3 regions of the Marinomonas sp. S3726 genome follow, and region 2 is predicted to be linked to each of the others. Evidence: predicted binding sites of a transcription regulator. Region 2 holds the regulator's gene; each other region holds the start of a gene.
What was found. The regulator FNR, encoded in region 2, switches genes on or off when oxygen is low (the NO sensors DNR and NnrR bind a similar motif). The targets are predictions, from matches to a motif close to TTGATNTANATCAA.
Positions count from the first base shown of each region.

Region 1 (6,146 bases), on a different contig from region 2:
GTGGCGAAATAAAGAAGAAACTCGAAGCCGGAGAGAAGCTAGCCCTTCAAGAACAAGCGAAATCTACGCAAAAGATTATAGAACAGAACAAAATTGAATCAATTAAAAACAAATTAGTTTCATCTAACAGTGACTTACTTCAATCATTAAACAATTCAGTGCCTTCGGGGAATTATGTTTTTAGAGATTATGGGATTTGTCCTTATGCAGCTTCACGCTGCTCTGATGGAGGAGAACTTATCGGTGGCACCAAAATAAATGAGCAGACTCCGAGTGGTTATTTGGGTAGTCAAAATTGCTTACGTTGCCGTCATTTTATAACTGGCCCTGCCTTTTTAGGCGGTTTATTATCTTTAACCAATGAAATACTTCTCCAATCAAATTTACAATCAGACGTATGCGGTGATCTACAAGAGAGTATTAACTCCCTTGAAAACAAAATTAACCAAATTGAGAAACTTGAATATATAGCAACAGCTAAAGGTGAAGCCTTTGAAAATAAAGACTTACCTATTTTTGAGGCCGAGTTAAGACGAGAAGAGTCTGAATATGAAAGTGCAGCAAAAAAGCTAGATATGTTTTTATGCGACCTTCAAGCCGCTTATTCTCTCGTAAGGCAGAGTCAAATTGCAGCAAATAGCCAAACCTCAAAAGAGCAAGAAAATGAAGTATCATTGATTACCTCTAATACTTCAGAAATCATATTAGAAATTGAAGAAGTAAATAGGTTAGAGCAACTTCAAGAAATTTGTGAAAATGCTGTTATCTTTAGATCTGCAAGTGCTAAGAATGCAATCCTTCCAAGAACTCAATTACTTGACAGAATGTCAATGCTAAACAATCTAGCACCTTCTTTATTTTTACTATCAGAAGCAGAACAACTACGGGCAGGAAATGAAATTTGTAACCTGTTAAAAAATCGACTTAAGACTTGGAATAGAGTTAATGAGGTCGTTGAAGGCAATATAAAAATAGATGAGCTAGTAGGGATAGAAAGAGTTGAAAAATCTGAAATTGAGTTAATCTCAGCACCTCAAGCTCTCACTTTTAAAACTTAAAATAAATGATTATTCGTCAATAGAAATTAAATCCTGTGGAACTACCTCCAGCCATTTTTTTATAATTTCATTAAGGCTGTCCTCATTCCAGCTATGTATTGCATCCTTCAAGATATACTTACAGCAAAACGCTTCAATTTTAGAAACGAACATATCTGAGAAAACTCTTTTACTATAAATTTGAGTTTGATTTTTCCTTGCATTCTCATAAATGTTAATCAATGTTTTTTTGATCATATATTGTTCAATATAAGAGTTCGGAAAAGGGCTAATGTGCATTTTTTCAATAACGTCTTTTCCTGCCCAACTGAGTAAGCTGTATACTTGAGAGACTGATAGTTCATCTAAACAGGATTCAAAGTATTGCACTAATTCTGCATCAATAGTTAATTCAATTACTTTATCTCTAGCCGTTTTACTCGCTAAGGCGCAGCACCTCTCAGATAAGATATTACGTAAAAATTCTTTCAAATCAGAGATATCTTCAGTACTCTGAAAGCCTAATTTGATGTCCTCTTTTAATTCTGATAAAGCAGCGTTCAACTTTAAGTCATCACTCTCAAATACATAAAGATTCAGATACCCACCTTCAGATAAATAATCAACAAGACGATTCAATTGCTGACTGTCATTAGAAGTAATTGAAATTCGACTGAGATGAAAATCAGGTCTTATTGAGTTGTATCTTTCAGCTATATAACTTACATCTACCAAGCAGTTATTAATTGCAAGCTGGGACATAATGTCAGAGTCAATGTTTTCACAACCTGTCATTACACCACCAAATTCACTGTATGGAAGCTCGTTCTTCCCGCCATTTTTAAATCTTAGTAAATAGATATAATAAATTATTTTTTCAATATAAGAGAGGAGCGAAATATCAGGCTTTTCCTTGCTTTGATAAAATTCATTTTTTAGAAACTCACTAACTTTTTCCCGCTCTATGTCCTCACAGCACTTTGAACAAGGTCCGTTATACTTTGATAATTTTAAACGTGAAAATTCAGAACGAGAATTAATTGCTTCTGGAATATTACATTTTGGGCATCGTGTTTTGCCAGGAAAGACATCTACTGCCGAAGAATCAGAAACCAAGCAGTTAATATAATGAATAGTTGTATTATGAATTTGTGCAACTTCTTTAATAGTATGAACGAAAGTCCTTCGCTCAGTATTTATCTCCCAAAACGAGCATAGAATATCAATATCGCTATCACTAATAGGTTTATAAAATACTAACAAGTAGCCCTCGCATCATCCATATCGTAAGAATAGTACATACAAATAGTATATATAATATTTATAAGCAATTGTTTTTAATTAATTTAATGAAAAATAGTATATAAAATGGGGTTATTTTTCTTATTCAGCATTTTCTGACCTATCCCCTTGAGCTGCAGCTTCACGTACACTTTCTGTCACCTGAGGACGCTTCTCTTTCCACAGATACTTTAATTCTGCAGTCAGTTTTTGCGCTCCTTCTTTCGTAATATAAGCAGATTTAGGTGGCATAGGTGGGCGATATCGAGACATGAAAACTTCCAGAATTTAGACAAACATTAATTAAACTAACAATAACTCAAGCAAACAGCTTTAATCACTAATCCCTTTTAATAAGCTAGCTAATGCTTGCTTGCCCTCAGAGCTAAATCGCATACATGCCTTACCATTAACCACTACACTTTCCCTTGAGCAATCCTCATCTATTTCAATGCAAGCTAAACGAAGCACCTCTAAATCTTCTGAGGTAAGGTTAACGGCACCAATAAATAAGTACCAGTCAGTGCAAGGAAGGTCTCCAGCAATTGCGTGCTGTAGCAAAAAACAACAGTAACTATTATCAACTCGATAATAGGGCATGCTGGATCTAAACTTATAAAAGAAGTAAAAAACTAAGGAAAATAAACTAAAGACAATAAGAACAAGTCCTACAAAGGCGAACATCTATCCCCCTAATTCTTTGAAACTACTTCAAAGGATACTCAAGCAGAGCAACTTTAGCTTGCTCTAACTCATCTTGATATCGCGCTTCACACTTCATCATTTCCATTCTAAATTTTCTACGTGCATCCTTGGGTAGGTTATTCCAACCGTCATGAGTCGGAATATGCTCAGTTTCTGCATACACTTTATAAAAAACACCAATGGTTTCATGCTCAGATAAATCAAGGCTCAACTGATCCAACAAGGTTTTCACTCTTATACTTGCTTCCATCCAACCTAAATCTTCAGACCCAACCACCTTAAGCAAGACATGAATACTTTCGATTCGTTTTTTACGACCTTCCAAGATATTTCTTTCAGCCTCTTGCATCTCTAATTTGCGCTTATTATCTAATTTAAGCTGACGAGAAATAACAAAGGCAAGCGCCACAATAACAATAACACCAACAACAATGGCAAGAATAAAACTAGTAGTAGACATATTAGCCTCAAGAAAGGGTGATACAGGCACTAAGCGCCTTTTAAAGGCGATATTATGAGGTAATCAAGTGAATCCGACAATCTAGAAAACAAGAATTAAAACAGGGAGGGGAATTAGAATTCAATTTTATTAATCAAACAATTCATTTGATCACAAACTGAATTCTAATTTTGAGATAAGACGTTAAGGCTTGATCACTTAACTTCCTTTTTATATTTTTTATATCCGACATAACCAAAACCAGCAAAAAATGCCACCATTAGTCCAACAATAATCAAACCTGAAACAACAACAGAGTCTAAAAACATAACTGCTCTCCTTAATAATTAAGAGCAATTATGTGCCTATCCTCTAAACAGTTAATGACATAAATCAATTGTTTTTTTGACCAAAGAGGCATCCGAGCGCTTTCTTGATTTAAATCAGAAAACCTCACAAGAGCAAATCAGACGTAAGGAACCTGCGATTAAGTCACCTCTTCTCAATCTGCTCTTTTGAGGCATATGGGGAAAAAGCACTAATCAAGGCACTACTGTTACGTAATCTAGATGCCTTTCGAGAAACGACAATACAGGGTGTTACTTTTTCTGAAATGCCGAGTAGGCATTATTTAAAGACCCGAAGGGCGTGATCTAAAAGACCTATCTTTAGGTTGTGGACCTTATCAATAGAATTGCTATGAAATTGCGGTCCTTACCATAAATCTAGCGGCTTTTATCCACACGCTAAAACGGGAGAACTTATTCACAGGTTCATTAATTAATTGCCAGTACTTTTTGCATCCAGCGAGAAATATCAACGACCTGCTCTGGGCACACAGAATGCGGCATAGGATAAGATGCTTTTTCAATCTGATAACCTTTTGCTTCTAACTCGCCATGCGCTCGAACAGCTAATTCATAAGGAACTACAGGGTCTTGAGTACCATGATGAATAAGCAGAGACGCCTGCCCATTTATAGAGTCCGTCGCCATTGGGATCAAATTAGCATCAGCCAAATAAGTCGATAAAGCCATCACACCAGCAAGTTTATACTTACCCAACAAACCAACCTGATAAGCAATTACTCCACCTTGTGAAAAACCCGCCACTAAAATACGCTCTGAAGAAATACCAGCGTCTATTTGCTGTTCAATCAATTGAGTAACCTGCTCTACAGACTCATCAATATTTGCCATATCCACTTTACGCTCCAGTGACATCTCTAGAATGTCGTACCAAGCCCGCATCGGCATACCACCATTAATCGTTACAGGGCGCATTGGCGCATGCGGAAAGATAAAACGTATAGCAGCACTCTGAGGTAAATTCAAAGAAGGTACAATTGCTTTAAAGTCATTACCATCTGCCCCTAAACCATGTAACCAGATCACAGCTGCATCCGCTTGCTGACTTGTTTCTAACGTTAAAAACTCAAGCTTTTTAGACAAGGTAAGTCTCCATAAAACAATAAAAAAGGCTATCGAACAAAGCTCGATAGCCTAGCATAATTTACTTTAAAACCCTCTAAGCAATAAAAAAGTTTTAGTGATGAGTAGGAAAATGCACCTTAGTCACTGTTTGCTTTTCATCAAGCTTGAGCAATACATCCACCTTATCAGGCATTACCGACATCATATGCATAGTAAGTCGCTCATAATATTGCATAAAAGACTTAAGCTCATCATCAGACATAACAGTGAGATCTATTTTATTTAAACCATCACCATGAATATCGAGTAAGTGCTCTTCCAGCAACCTCTCTTGCTTATTACGCCAATCATAAACAACCTCATAATTAGGTGCCTGCATCCATAACATCAACTCAATACGCGCAAACAGTTGCTTATAATCCTCCTCTAAATACTGATTCACTTGCTGACGCCAAATACCTTCAGCATCCATTTCAGTTTCAAGCTGATTAATAGGATCCACTAAAGATTGCTTTTGTTCCGGCATACCGACACACCAACCTTCAAACAAAATGACATCAATTGGCCCCTCAACCTCCTGCCAATCTTTAACATGACGCCTTTCATCCGTGGATTTATCAAAACAAGGCAAGCGCATCACCTCACCAGCTTTAAGGTTTGCCAATCTGTCTAAAATATTATTTATCAAAGCTAAATCATGTGTACCAGGCACACCACGAGTCATGAACATAGAATGTACATCACGAGCCATATGCTCACGCTCTACTCGCGTCTTATAAAAATCATCAATACTTAATACTATGGTTTTTTTATCATACGCCTTATATAAAACGTGGCTCAGCACTGTTGTAAATACAGTTTTTCCGCACCCCTGCACACCGCCCATACCTATTATTAAAGGATGAGATCTTGGTTGGGCAAGCTGGGCAATCCAGTGGGCAAAAGGTAAATATAAATCCTCCAAGTGATCACTAAGAGAAACATCTGCGTATAAAGACTTTAAGGTTTGCTCAACGTCAAAACGCAATCTATGAATGAGAGAAGCTTGATCAGTGGTAAAAACACTTTGCTGCAACTGGTTCCAGGTTAAGGCCTGTATATTCATCATCAACCACCTCCTAAAGGTTAGGGACAGCACGATTAACCAACACCCATTCAAATCCAGTTAACAAAAAATTTAAAGTTAATTTATAAAATCAAAAGCTTAGACAAATAAATCAAATCCAAACCTATTATCAAATCTTATGATTA
Region 1 covers NZ_JXYC01000016.1:5,704-11,849, reverse strand. The annotation lists gene TW85_RS14330 (VPA1269 family protein) at 1-1,058, shown strand, start outside; gene TW85_RS14325 (hypothetical protein) at 1,068-2,300, opposite strand; partial or broken gene TW85_RS25985 (transcription elongation factor GreB) at 2,424-2,591, opposite strand; gene TW85_RS14320 (hypothetical protein) at 2,652-3,002, opposite strand; gene TW85_RS14315 (DUF2489 domain-containing protein) at 3,025-3,483, opposite strand; gene ccoM (cytochrome c oxidase subunit CcoM) at 3,678-3,791, opposite strand; gene TW85_RS14305 (dienelactone hydrolase family protein) at 4,239-4,913, opposite strand; gene TW85_RS14300 (hypothetical protein) at 5,008-6,003, opposite strand.
Region 1: the regulator FNR is predicted to act here: its motif matches at 3,846-3,859, upstream of ccoM (cytochrome c oxidase subunit CcoM).

Region 2 (6,146 bases):
TATTAACAACCCAACTAAACTATAATCTAGGTCGAATTACTAGCTATACAATTTTAGCGCTTATCTTTAGTTTTTTTTTCCAGTCTTTTACAGATTATTATGAAAGTGCAAGCTATGCACTAAGAACCATAGCTGCAACAATTCTTTTCTTAATGGGACTTTATCTCCTAAAACAGTCGCAATTAATACTCAAAGTTGAAAAGCTTGGTTCGTTTGGCTGGCAATATATCTCACCTTTTGCCAAAAAACTATTACCCATCAGAACTCGTAAACAGGCATTTTTAGCAGGTTTCGTATGGGGCTGGCTTCCTTGTGGCCTCGTTTATTCAAGCCTAATCTGGATTTCAGCAAGATCAACTCCACTAGAAGCAATTATACTTATGCTTGCTTTTGGCCTTGGCACCATGCCTGCTATGCTAGCAACTGGAATTTTCAGCAAAAGCCTAAAAGATAGCTGGAAGCAGTATCACCTCAACACTGTCAGTGGAATCTTTATGCTCATTTACGCCGTATGGACATTTCCTTTTTTCCAAAACTTAATACAAGACGTATTTACTCGATAGCACTATATTTATAAAACACGCCAACCAAAATACTGACATATATCAATTTTTAAATCTCCTTAGCAGTTAAAATACTATAAGAATTTTTAATAGGACGTTTAGATGCTCTGGAATACACAACTCATTCAAAAATATAATATTTCGGGTCCTAGATACACCTCTTACCCTACTGCACCCCAATTCAATAGCAGTATTAGCAAACTTTCATTAATTGAAGAAATGCTTACGCCCTCGAACAAGCCATTGAGCCTTTACTTCCATGTACCCTACTGCGCAAAGCTCTGCTATTACTGTGCTTGCAACAAAGTCATCACATCAAATTATAAAAAGGGTGATGAATATTTAGAGCTTTTAATTGAAGAAATCAGATTAAAGTCCTTGATGCTTAGCAACGAAAGAGAAGTTCAACAACTTCATTTTGGCGGCGGCACACCTACTTTTTTATCAGTTGAAGCCTTCAAAAAACTAATCAGCTATATCAAGCAAGAATTTAACCTGCTATCTGATGACAAAGGTGAATACAGCATTGAGGTTGACCCAAGAGAAGTAAGCCTAGAAAAACTAGAAGCTCTTCGAGAATTAGGGTTTAACCGACTAAGCTTCGGCATTCAAGATTTTGATAAAAGAGTTCAAACAACCATTAACCGCATACAAAGCTATGAGCTAATCGACAGCCTAATGCAGCATAGCCGTCAACTTGGCTATCATTCAATAAACTTTGACCTTATTTATGGGCTCCCATATCAGAGTGTAGAAAGTTTTAAACATACGCTAAACCAAGTCATCGAACTTGATCCAGATAGAATATCTGTATTTAACTATGCACATTTACCTAAGCGTTTTGCCTCACAAAGACAGATTCCAGAAGATCAATTCCCAGACACAGATACTAAATTAGCCATTCTTAAATTATGCATAGATATGCTTACCAGTGCGGGCTATCAATACATAGGAATGGATCATTTTGCCAAACCCAAGGATGCGTTGGCACAAGCACAAAATAAAGGAGAGTTGAAACGGAATTTCCAAGGATATACGACACATGCAAACTGTGACCTATTGGCTTTCGGCACATCAGCCATTAGCCAAATAGGCAATACATATGTTCAAAACCATACGGCAACAAAAGATTATCGCAAAAGCATTGAGAACGGCCAGTTAGCGATTATGAAGGGATACATGAGTAATCGTGACGACCAAATAAGACATAAGGTAATTATGTCTTTAATTTGCAACTTTGAACTAGATTCAAGTGATGTAGAGAGTGAGTTTAATATTGTATTTTCAAATTACTTTAAAAATGAGCTATCAGAACTTAGAAAACTAGAAGAAGACAGCATTATTGAGTTAACAAATGAGCCAAACCTCCATATAAAGGTAACTGACTCAGGAAGACTTTTAATCCGCTGTATTTGCATGACTTTTGATAAATATTTAAATAACGTAATTTCATACTCTAAAGTAATTTAGAAACATAGATCAAGTTCAGGGAGATCATTATGTCTGTAGCTCTTAACAACGCTCGATTTAACAGCAAGCTTACATCTCAATGTCAAAATTGCAGCCTAAGCGCGCTTTGCCTGCCAATTTCTTTAGCTGATGACGATGTGAATCGATTAGATCAGATCATTGAACGCAAAAAACCTTTGAAAAAAGGAGACATCTTATTTCGTCAGGGAGACGAATTTGAGTCTGTGTATGCAGTAAGAACAGGTACACTAAAAACGTTTAACATTACGAATTCCGGTGAAGAACAAATTACTGGCTTTTATTGCCCAAGCGAATTACTTGGCCTAAGCGGTATCGATAAAAACATTTACCCAGTTTCTGCAAAAGCTCTCGAGACAACAACGGTTTGTGAAATCCCATTTTCTCATTTGGAGCAGCTTTCTGAGCAAATCCCAACTCTTAAGCACCAGCTCTTTAAAGTAATGAGCCGTAAGATCTGTGACGACCAACAAATGATGGTGTTACTTGGCAAGAAAAATGCTGATGAGAAAGTTGCCTCCCTGCTACTTAACTTAAGTGCTCGCTTTAAAAAGCGTGGTTACTCTGCCACATCATTTAGACTTGCTATGTCACGAGGTGAAATTGGCAACTATTTAGGTTTAGCTGTTGAAACCGTTAGTCGAGTCATTACTCGATTCCAAAAAAACGGCATGATCCAAGTAGACGGTAAAGAAATTAGCATTATCGACCTAGATCAAATGCAAAAACTAATCGGCATGTCAGAAGATTGTGATAAAATTGAAAGCATTTAATAGCTAATACAAGGCGATATAATGCTTTACGATGATTTTTACATCAAATCTTTAATCCAAACCGTTGAAGACTGGCCAAAACAAGGGATCAGCTTTAGAGATATTACTCCTATATTCTCAGACCCTAAGGGTTTGAGAATGGTAGTCGATGCTTATATTCACAGATACATTTCAACCGATATTAGTCACATCGCATGCATTGATGCACGTGGCTTTCTAATTGCTTCAATACTCGCTTATGAGCTACAGAAGCCATTAATTTTGGTAAGAAAAAAAGGCAAACTACCTGGTGCAACAATTTCTCAAAAGTATGCCTTGGAGTATGGGGAAGCCGAGCTAGAAATTCAAGAAGGTGCAGTATCTGAAGGTGACCAAGTATTACTCTTTGATGATTTAATCGCTACAGGTGGCACTCTGACTGCTGCTATCAGCCTATTAAAATCACAAGGCGCTAATATTAAGGAAGTTGCAGCAATTATTGATCTTCCTGATTTGAAAGGCAGTGAAATCATCAGCGACTTAGAGATACCTGTCTATAGTCTTTGCGCCTTTGAAGGCGAATAAAAAAAGGGCGCTAATCTAGCGCCCTTTTTATTTATATCAACTAACCTTATTTAGAAATAAGCTGCTACACCAAAGTGCACACCTTCATCTAATGTATATTTGTCACTATAATCATTAAATTCTGTCTTAACAACACTATAGCTAAAGTAAATTCTTGCATTACGTGTTGCATAATACTCAACCCTTAGATCAGCCTCATGCTGTCTTTTCATATCACCATAGGTAAAAAGTCCAGGGTAGTAATAACCAGAAGCATACAAGCTCACACGGTTAGCTTGTGGGATAATATAACGGTAGTAACCACCTAATCCAATGGCATAACCAGAGTCATTTACACCTAAATCACCTTCCACAGCACGCAATCTAGCACCAACACCTACTTCAATAGGATCTGCTTTATCAACTATCATTACACCAAGATAACCAGACTTACCGCCTTCAGAGAGATATAAGGCGCCTGCTTCTATTTCTATTGGATCAATACTTAAAGACGCATTTAATTTGGCCGTATCGTCAGATAATGTACCTGAAACACTGGATGCATTCGCTCCAACACTTAACAAACCAAGCGCAAATGTAATTGCATATTTATTAAAACTCATCAATATATCCTATAGTGAAATTATATTTAATTTATCTAAGGCATCAGGACTAATAGATAAATCTTTAAAATCAAATAAACTCGTGTCAGCCATATGCGATGGTACGATATTTTGCATACTTGTAAAAAGCGTATCGGTACGGCCCGGGTATTCTTTATCCCATTGTTGTAACATATTTTTGATTACTTGACGCTGTAAATTTTCTTGAGAGCCACAAAGATTACAAGGAATAATAGGGTATTCTTTTAACTCAGAAAAAGCTTCTATATCTTTTTCCTTACAATAAGCTAACGGCCTAATCACCATATGACGGCCATCATCACTTAACAGCTTAGGTGGCATTGACTTGATTTTCCCACCAAAAAACATATTCAAAAACAAAGTTTCTAATATGTCATCTCTATGATGACCAAGGGCAATTTTAGTTGCACCAATCTCATCTGCGAAGCCATATAAAGAACCACGCCTTAAACGAGAGCACAAACCACAGGTCGTCTTCCCTTCTGGCACTAATTCTTTAACGATACTATAAGTGTCACGTTCTAGAATATGAAAATCAACGCCAATTGAAGATAAGTATTCAGGTAAAATATGCTCAGGAAAACCAGGTTGTTTTTGATCTAAATTAACAGCAACAATACTAAATTCAATTGGAGCACTTGCTTGGAGGTTTCTAAGAATCTCCAACATAGTATAAGAATCTTTACCACCAGATAAGCAGACCATGACCTTGTCACCATCTTCTATCATATTGAAGTCAGCGATTGCTTGTCCAGTTTGCCTTCTTAAGCGCTTATGAAGCTTATTTAGTTCTGTTTTTTCTTTCGGGCTCGTTGATAAATCCATTGCTACTTTCACATAATTACAAATAGCGACATTCTACAACAGTAACAAATCCACCGCATCCAATTAATTGAATCTATTAGGGAAATAAAAAGAAATTTTTACGAAGGGAGAATTAGAAAGGATATATAGAGCTAACTAAGTTAGCCCTAAAAAGCATTATGCTTGCTTGTTGATTCCAAGAGAATCGATAATTACAGCTGCGGCTATTACAGCTAACATTGCAGGCACTATCATAGGCGCGAAATTAGCCATTACAGCGGTTGCTAAACCCATAGCAAATCCAGCAAAAAGTTTAAGTGTGTTGTTCATATCATCTCCAAGCAAACATAGCGATAAATTTTGCCAAGATAATACCTTAATAATGATTCATATCAAATTAATATCTTCTTGATATGAGGATAAATTTACTTTGCCCTCAACTTTCCTTTGCATTTACGGCACTGATATTCACTACCTTTAAGTATTCGGTTGTGCCGTCTAATGGTTAAAGCATGTTCCATACAGTCACACTCATAAAGAAAACTCTTAAGTGGCGCTTTAACCGAAAAGTTATGGGTTCGACTCGGCATTAAGTTGAAAACATTAAGCATCACGCTCTTCCACTCTTTACCATGAGGCCTAACTTTAGGTCCAAATAATTGATAAACAAAAATATGAGCAATCTCATGAGGTATAACTGTTTTCAAAAACTCATTTGGATTTTGCAGATACATATCATAATTAAATCTGACCTCATGTCGCTGTAAATAGGCTGTACCTGCTGCAGACCCCCTTTGATTAAATTTAATATTCACCATCTTAATATCTGTTTGAAAATATCTATTTGCCTTAGCAATTGATGATAAAACAGCTTCTGTCACTGATAGCTCAAACTCCTCTCTATGCATTAGCTAATAGCGCCAATACTTGATGAGCCATAAATAGGTGGTGATAGAGGCTCCAAAACATGTTTAGCAAGCCCCGTCAGCCGACTCATCGCAGCTAAACTCTTAGGTTTATGCTCTGCAACTAGGTCTAACTGCTTAGGTGAGAAGACCTCTTCTCCAGTGTTTGTATGCCACTGAATTAATTTCTTTTTATATTCTGGCATAGGCAAAACTTCATGATTAGGATGGAAGTAATCCTCATTAATCACCACCTGAATGTTAGACTTAAGAATAGCTTTTGCTTTTTCATGAAGAGCGAGCTGAAAAGGTGAAAATTGCTGTATCATGATATATTCATTTGCAATCAGGTAACGAACCAGTTTTTTCCAACTAGTTTCATTAAGCTCAGTTCCTTGACCAAACAGACTCATCGCCTGACCAAAA
Region 2 covers NZ_JXYC01000012.1:163,582-169,727, reverse strand. The annotation lists gene TW85_RS11425 (sulfite exporter TauE/SafE family protein) at 1-563, shown strand, start outside; gene hemN (oxygen-independent coproporphyrinogen III oxidase) at 666-2,033, shown strand; gene fnr (fumarate/nitrate reduction transcriptional regulator Fnr) at 2,063-2,824, shown strand; gene TW85_RS11410 (adenine phosphoribosyltransferase) at 2,846-3,388, shown strand; gene TW85_RS11405 (YfaZ family outer membrane protein) at 3,439-3,990, opposite strand; gene ttcA (tRNA 2-thiocytidine(32) synthetase TtcA) at 4,000-4,836, opposite strand; gene TW85_RS26155 (hypothetical protein) at 4,993-5,145, opposite strand; gene TW85_RS11395 (SprT family zinc-dependent metalloprotease) at 5,241-5,696, opposite strand; gene TW85_RS11390 (ATP-dependent DNA helicase RecQ) at 5,723-6,146, opposite strand, start outside.

Region 3 (6,146 bases), on a different contig from region 2:
TATAGATTTAACTGGGTAGATATGAATCGAGTCGAGTTTCATTTGCTAAGTTCCATCAATTAAAAAATGCGAAAGTCCCAATGATTCAAATTCACTTATCAGTAATTTGAATCAAATTAGTAGAATAGGGATGGTAAGAAAAATAAGGGATTGCTGCTAGGTTTTTCTCATTGTTGATATTGCTTGGAAGGCAAAACTTCCCACTAACATGGAAGAAAGAAAATACACACCTTCCATTGGGTTGTTTACTAGAGCGGTTAAAGCAGGACCTGGACAGTAACCCGCAAGGCCCCAGCCAATTCCAAATAAAATAGCACCGAATATTAAAGGTTTATCTAAGGCGAGCTTGCTTGGTAGTCGCCAAATTGATGTGAATTTAGGCTTTGTCATCTTATTCTTAATCGCGTAGGCCAAAACGCCAATCGAAATTGCCGACACCATGACAAAAATAAGGTCTGGATTCCAACTCGCACTTTTACTAAAAGAGCTGTCTTGAGTAAAAATAGCGCTAACATCGAGAAAGCTTAATACCGCATTTGGGTTTGCCATCTCGGATATTGCAAGGCCTGCTCCAAACAAAATACCTATTAACAAGTGCATAATAATGTGAAAAATAGGAGATGACTTGTCTTGATTAGAAACCATATTGCTTTTCATACTATTGCTCATATTAGGCTCCTATTTGAAAAAGTCGGCTAGACACATAAACGGTTATTATGGCGCTAACCATAAATGTCACTGTGGCTATGATAGAGCGTAAAGATCCTCTTGAAATACCACACACACCATGACCACTGGTACAGCCATTCCCCATTCGGGTGCCAAAACCGACAATCAGGCCAGCAATGATGAGAAGAAGAGGGGAACGATCGTTTGGCATCACAAATTGGGGTTCAAAAAATACCCCATAGCTACTGCCACCTATTAAGGTGCCAATTAGAATCATGGCGAGATAAAATTTATTAGTGCCTTGTTCTTTGCTTTTATTAAAAGCAGTCTGATTAATTAAGCCACTAACACCTAATACACGGCCATATAAAAGTAGGTAGAGCAGAGCTGCAAAACCGATTAAAACACCACCGATAACACCTGAATTAATAAATTGCATATTCCAATCCAATATAAGCTTATAGTTTATCGTTATATTGTTTTATGAAACGACTTCACTGTCAAGTTTCACCTTAGGTATCAATCAAGGAACTTTTGTGTAAATCAAAATGCTATTATAGGCATGTCTTAAATCATGGCTTTTTTGAAGTATGATGTTTAAAGGAGAGAAGAAAAAACGTGTTTAGTTTGGGGTGTGCTTATGGGCTTGCAAAAACAGTGTTTATTTTACCAACGCCACCTAAAGGTGATTATCTAGTTGGCTCTAATGGCCATTTAAACCGGCCGTCTGTGGCAGATATTATTGCTCAGGATGGTAATCATTGGCGTAAGATTCTCACTATTATGGCGAAGCTGACGGCGGCTAAAATAGATTGGCGTGAATACAGAGACACTAGACTGATACAAGAAAGCGAGTGTATTTTATTTCAAATGCCAGAAAATTTTGATCAGGATAAAATTTATTATGTTTGCGGTGGTCAAATGCAGTCGATACTAAAAGAGAGTAGAGACTTTATTCAAGTCGATGAAAAAGGTCTTTTGAAAGTCGATCAAAACCTAATTTTCTGCCCCTATCCTGATTATCGACAATTTCCAAATAAATTGATTGATTTGAATTTAGCCTATTTGAATCAAGCCTTAGAAAATAAATAAATGGAGAAAGCATGTTAGCTGCATTTAAAAAAATCATTGAGCAATTTCAAGATCCAGAAGAAGCGGTAGAAGCTGTGTCTTACCAGCAAGCGGTTGCGGCACTGCTTATTGAAGTCATGTTGGCCGATGAGAAAATTGAAGAAACTGAAAAGCAGCAAGTTTTAAAGTTAATAGAGAAAGAAACCGGACTAGAGCAAGTTGAGCAACTCTACCTTGACATAAAACAATCCGTTGAATCAGCTAATGATATGTTCCAATTTACTAATGCTATTAATGAGCATGCAGGTAAGGACGAAAAAGAAGCACTAGTAGGTGCTCTCTGGCGTGTTGCTTATGCTGATGGCGTGTTAGATGAATATGAAGACTATCGCATCAGACGTATCTGTGAACTTTTATATGTGCCTCATTCCGTTTTTATTCAAACTAAATTAGCTGCTAAAGCCGCGAAAGACGCTGAATAAAGCCTAAGGTAAGACTTTTAGACATAAAAAAACGCGATTCAGACTGGGTTTGAATCGCGTTTTTATTTGCTTTAAATTGACTTAAGTGTTTCCACAAACCCTTAAGCCAAGACTTAAAACAAAACTAACTGATTTTATGCAGCAAAGTTAGCAGCAGCAAAATCCCAGTTAGCTAGCGCCCAGAAACCTTTTAGGTAATCAGGACGAACGTTACGGTAGTCGATGTAGTAAGCGTGTTCCCAAAGGTCAACAGTCAATAGTGCTGTGTAACCGTCAGTAGAAGGAGTACCAGCATTGCTAGTGTTAACAATGTCTAATTCGCCTTCAGCTGTTTTTACCAACCAAGTCCAGCTAGAACCGAAGTTGTTAACTGCTTTGTCGTTGAATGCTGCTTGGAACTCTTCGAAAGAACCCCATTTAGCGTTGATTGCGTCAGCTAGTGCGCCTGCTGGTTGACCGCCACCTTGTGGGCTTAGGCTGTTCCAGAAGAAAGTGTGGTTCCAGATTTGTGCTGCATTGTTGAATACAGGACCAGCTGGAGCTGATGCAATGATGTCTTCTAGGCTTTTGCCTTCAAACTCAGAACCAGGAACAAGACCATTTAATTTAACAACATAAGTGTTATGGTGTTTGCCGTGGTGGAAGTCCAATGTTTCCGCTGACATGTGAGGCTCTAGAGCATCTTTTGCGTATGGTAGAGCTGGTAATTCAAACGCCATTTCTTTTCTCCTGCGATTTCATATTGAAAAATGCTTGTTATCAAGCAGTTAATGGTGCATATATAATAGCACCGAAGAATTGAAGATAATATTCCTTCAATTTGTGTGGTTATCCTTTTTTTCATTCAAAACAAGGGCTCAGTAAGAATTCAATGCCAAGACAAGATGATGATGTAGAAATTCCAAGCCTTACCTTGGACCAAGATGAAGTCAGTGACCGTCGTACTAATCAGTCCACAACGAAGAGACGATTGGCTCCTGCTTCGACTAAAGTTAAACCCTTAAATGAGGCAAAAGCACAACCCCAAGTGCAATATAAAAAGCCTAGTTTAATTGGGGTGTACCTGCTGTTATTTTTATTTGTTGGTGCTGCCTGCGCTGCTGGTTTTTGGGTCTGGCAAGACAACCAAAGACTAAAATCTGAGCTCGCTGCTACCAATACTCAACTAACTAACTTAGATCATCAACTGTTAGCGGCAGATGTGTCTGCCAATGAACAAGACTTGACGGTTGCAGAGACGTTAAAGAATCACAATAGTGAAATTCGTAAATTATGGGGTGTGTCTTATGACACTAACCGTAAGGCAATAAAAGCCAATACCACGAATGTGGCTAGTATAGATAAAAAGCAATCTAATTTACGTGAATCCCTTGCAACACAAGGCAAACTTGTTGCAGTTCAAGGTGAAGCCGTCAATGACATAGAAGCAAATTACCATAAATTGTTAGGTAATTTGAATCAAGTCGAGCAGGATAGCCAAACCCGTGCATTTGAAATTGACGCTATGCGTGAAGAGCAAGATGTTACTGGGCAAACCTTATCTAAAATGGGTGATGAAACCGCAAGTTTGATTGTGAAAGTGGAGCAGCAAAATGGTCAAATTGATGATTTGCTTAACACAATAAAAACAATGCAAACCAATAACCAAAGTGTGTCTAATCAGGTTAAATCTTTAGCAGATACATTAGCGAAGATCGAAGCAAGCATTAGCCAAATTGATGAGAAAGTAGAAGGTTTACGCAGTGCTAAACCAGATATGCCAGCTAACCTGAAAGCTCAGTTGGATGACCATCAAGAGGCCATCAATGCTATTGATGCCTTTAGAATTCAAGTGAATGGTAAACTTAACCGAATTGATACCCAAGTTAATCAAATCATGTTGGAGCAACAACTGAGTGCTGAACCATAAGATTGAGCTATTTATAAGCGCAATTTATCTCACAATATGGAATTGATAATTTTAAAAAATTGATTCAAATCAAAAAAAGGTCGACTAAGTCGGCCTTTTTTTTGATTTTGCTTTTCCCCTTAAGTCACTCGATTAAAATGCGCCCATTTTAAAAATCGACGTGAATGACTTATGACAGAACTACTTTCTCCAGCGGGTACCCTAAAAAATATGCGTTATGCTTTTGCCTACGGGGCAGATGCAGTATATGCAGGCCAACCTAGATACAGCCTAAGGGTGAGAAATAATGACTTTGATATGGCTAATCTCGCAACGGGTATAGAAGAAGCCCATGCACAAGGTAAAAAACTGTATGTCGCTAGTAACATTGCCCCTCATAACTCAAAAATTAAAACTTATCTAAGAGACATTGAGCCTGTTATCGAAATGGGCCCTGATGCCCTTATCATGTCTGACCCTGGCATGATGATGCTGATTAAAGAAAAGTGGCCCGATCAAGAGTTGCACCTTTCTGTTCAAGCCAATGCAGTAAACTGGGCAACGGTTAAGTTCTGGCATGACTATGGACTTAAACGCGTCATTTTATCCCGTGAATTATCTCTCGATGAAATAGCAGAGATACGTGCAAAAGTACCTGATATGGAGATTGAAACCTTTGTTCATGGTTCTTTGTGTATTGCTTACTCTGGTCGCTGCCTATTATCTGGTTATTTTAACCGACGAGACCCGAACCAAGGCTCATGCACCAACTCCTGTCGTTGGCAATATGATGTTAAAGATGCCAAAGAAGAGCTGTCAGGTGACATAGTGCCGGCTGATGGTAGTCATTTGTACGAACAGGCTAAAAAAGAAGCGCAAATGTTTGATCCTTCAGGCTTTGATCAGCTGGCGCTAGGGGAAAATGACGACTTTAAAACCACATTAGGTGAGGGCAAGCCTTATGATGATGTGGTTCTATTGCGTGAGCAAGGCCGAGAAGGTGAGTACATGCCAGCGTTTGAAGATGAGCATGGCACCTACATTATGAACTCTCGTGATCTTAGAGCGATTCAGCATGTGGAAAAATTGATTGAAATGGGCGTGCATTCATTAAAAATTGAAGGTCGTACCAAGTCTCATTTTTATGCCGCACGTACTGCTCAGCTTTATCGCCAAGCGATTGATGATGCAACTCATGGTCGCGCATTTGATATGAGCCTCATGGATAGGCTAGAAGGCTTAGCTAACAGAGGTTATACAGAAGGATTTTACCGTCGTCATGTGCATGATAAATATCAGAACTATCAACATGGTAACTCCCAATCGACAAAGCAGCAGTTCGTCGCAGAGATGAAAGGTTGGCACAATGGCATGTTAACCTTGGATGTGAAAAACCGCTTTAAAGTCGGTGATAGCGTAGAACTCATTACGCCAAAAGGCTCAAGGACTATCTTTATCAATACCATGTTGAATAGAAGAGGTGAGAGCGTAACTGTTGCACCTGGCTCTGGCCATGTTGTGAGCATACCTTGTGAAAGTGAACCTGCTGATATTGAGTACGGTTTAGTCATGCGTAATCTACCGAATTAAAGATTCTCTTTTTAATAAAATTCTTATTGGAAAATCAAACCTTTAAAATGAACTTCATAGGCTCAGCTTATGTAGTTCATTTTAAATATGTATATGTATAAATGTTCTATAAAAACACCTGCTTATAACTTTTTTTGAAAATAGCTTGCCTGTATAGTATCTCTCAAATGCCGAATCCATTCACTTTTAACGACTTTGAATTGTTAAAGATTTGAAGGGTTTAAAAGTCGGACACAACTGAGATAGGAAATTATGAACGAGGCGAGACTCACTCATTTAAAGCAGCTTGAGGCTGAAAGTATCCATATCATTCGTGAAGTGGCTGCTGAATTTGATAACCCTGTAATGTTGTATTCAGTAGGTAAAGACTCTGCTGTAATGCTGCATTTGGCTATGAAAGCCTTCTACCCAGGTAAACCACCATTCCCACTAATGCATGTGGACAC
Region 3 covers NZ_JXYC01000032.1:46,247-52,392, reverse strand. The annotation lists gene TW85_RS21095 (MOSC N-terminal beta barrel domain-containing protein) at 1-42, opposite strand, end outside; gene TW85_RS21090 (DUF6691 family protein) at 157-669, opposite strand; gene TW85_RS21085 (YeeE/YedE family protein) at 671-1,108, opposite strand; gene TW85_RS21080 (hypothetical protein) at 1,288-1,761, shown strand; gene TW85_RS21075 (TerB family tellurite resistance protein) at 1,773-2,222, shown strand; gene TW85_RS21070 (Fe-Mn family superoxide dismutase) at 2,357-2,941, opposite strand; gene TW85_RS21065 (hypothetical protein) at 3,094-4,131, shown strand; gene yegQ (tRNA 5-hydroxyuridine modification protein YegQ) at 4,303-5,700, shown strand; gene cysD (sulfate adenylyltransferase subunit CysD) at 5,953-6,146, shown strand, end outside.
Region 3: the regulator FNR is predicted to act here: its motif matches at 4,191-4,204, upstream of yegQ (tRNA 5-hydroxyuridine modification protein YegQ).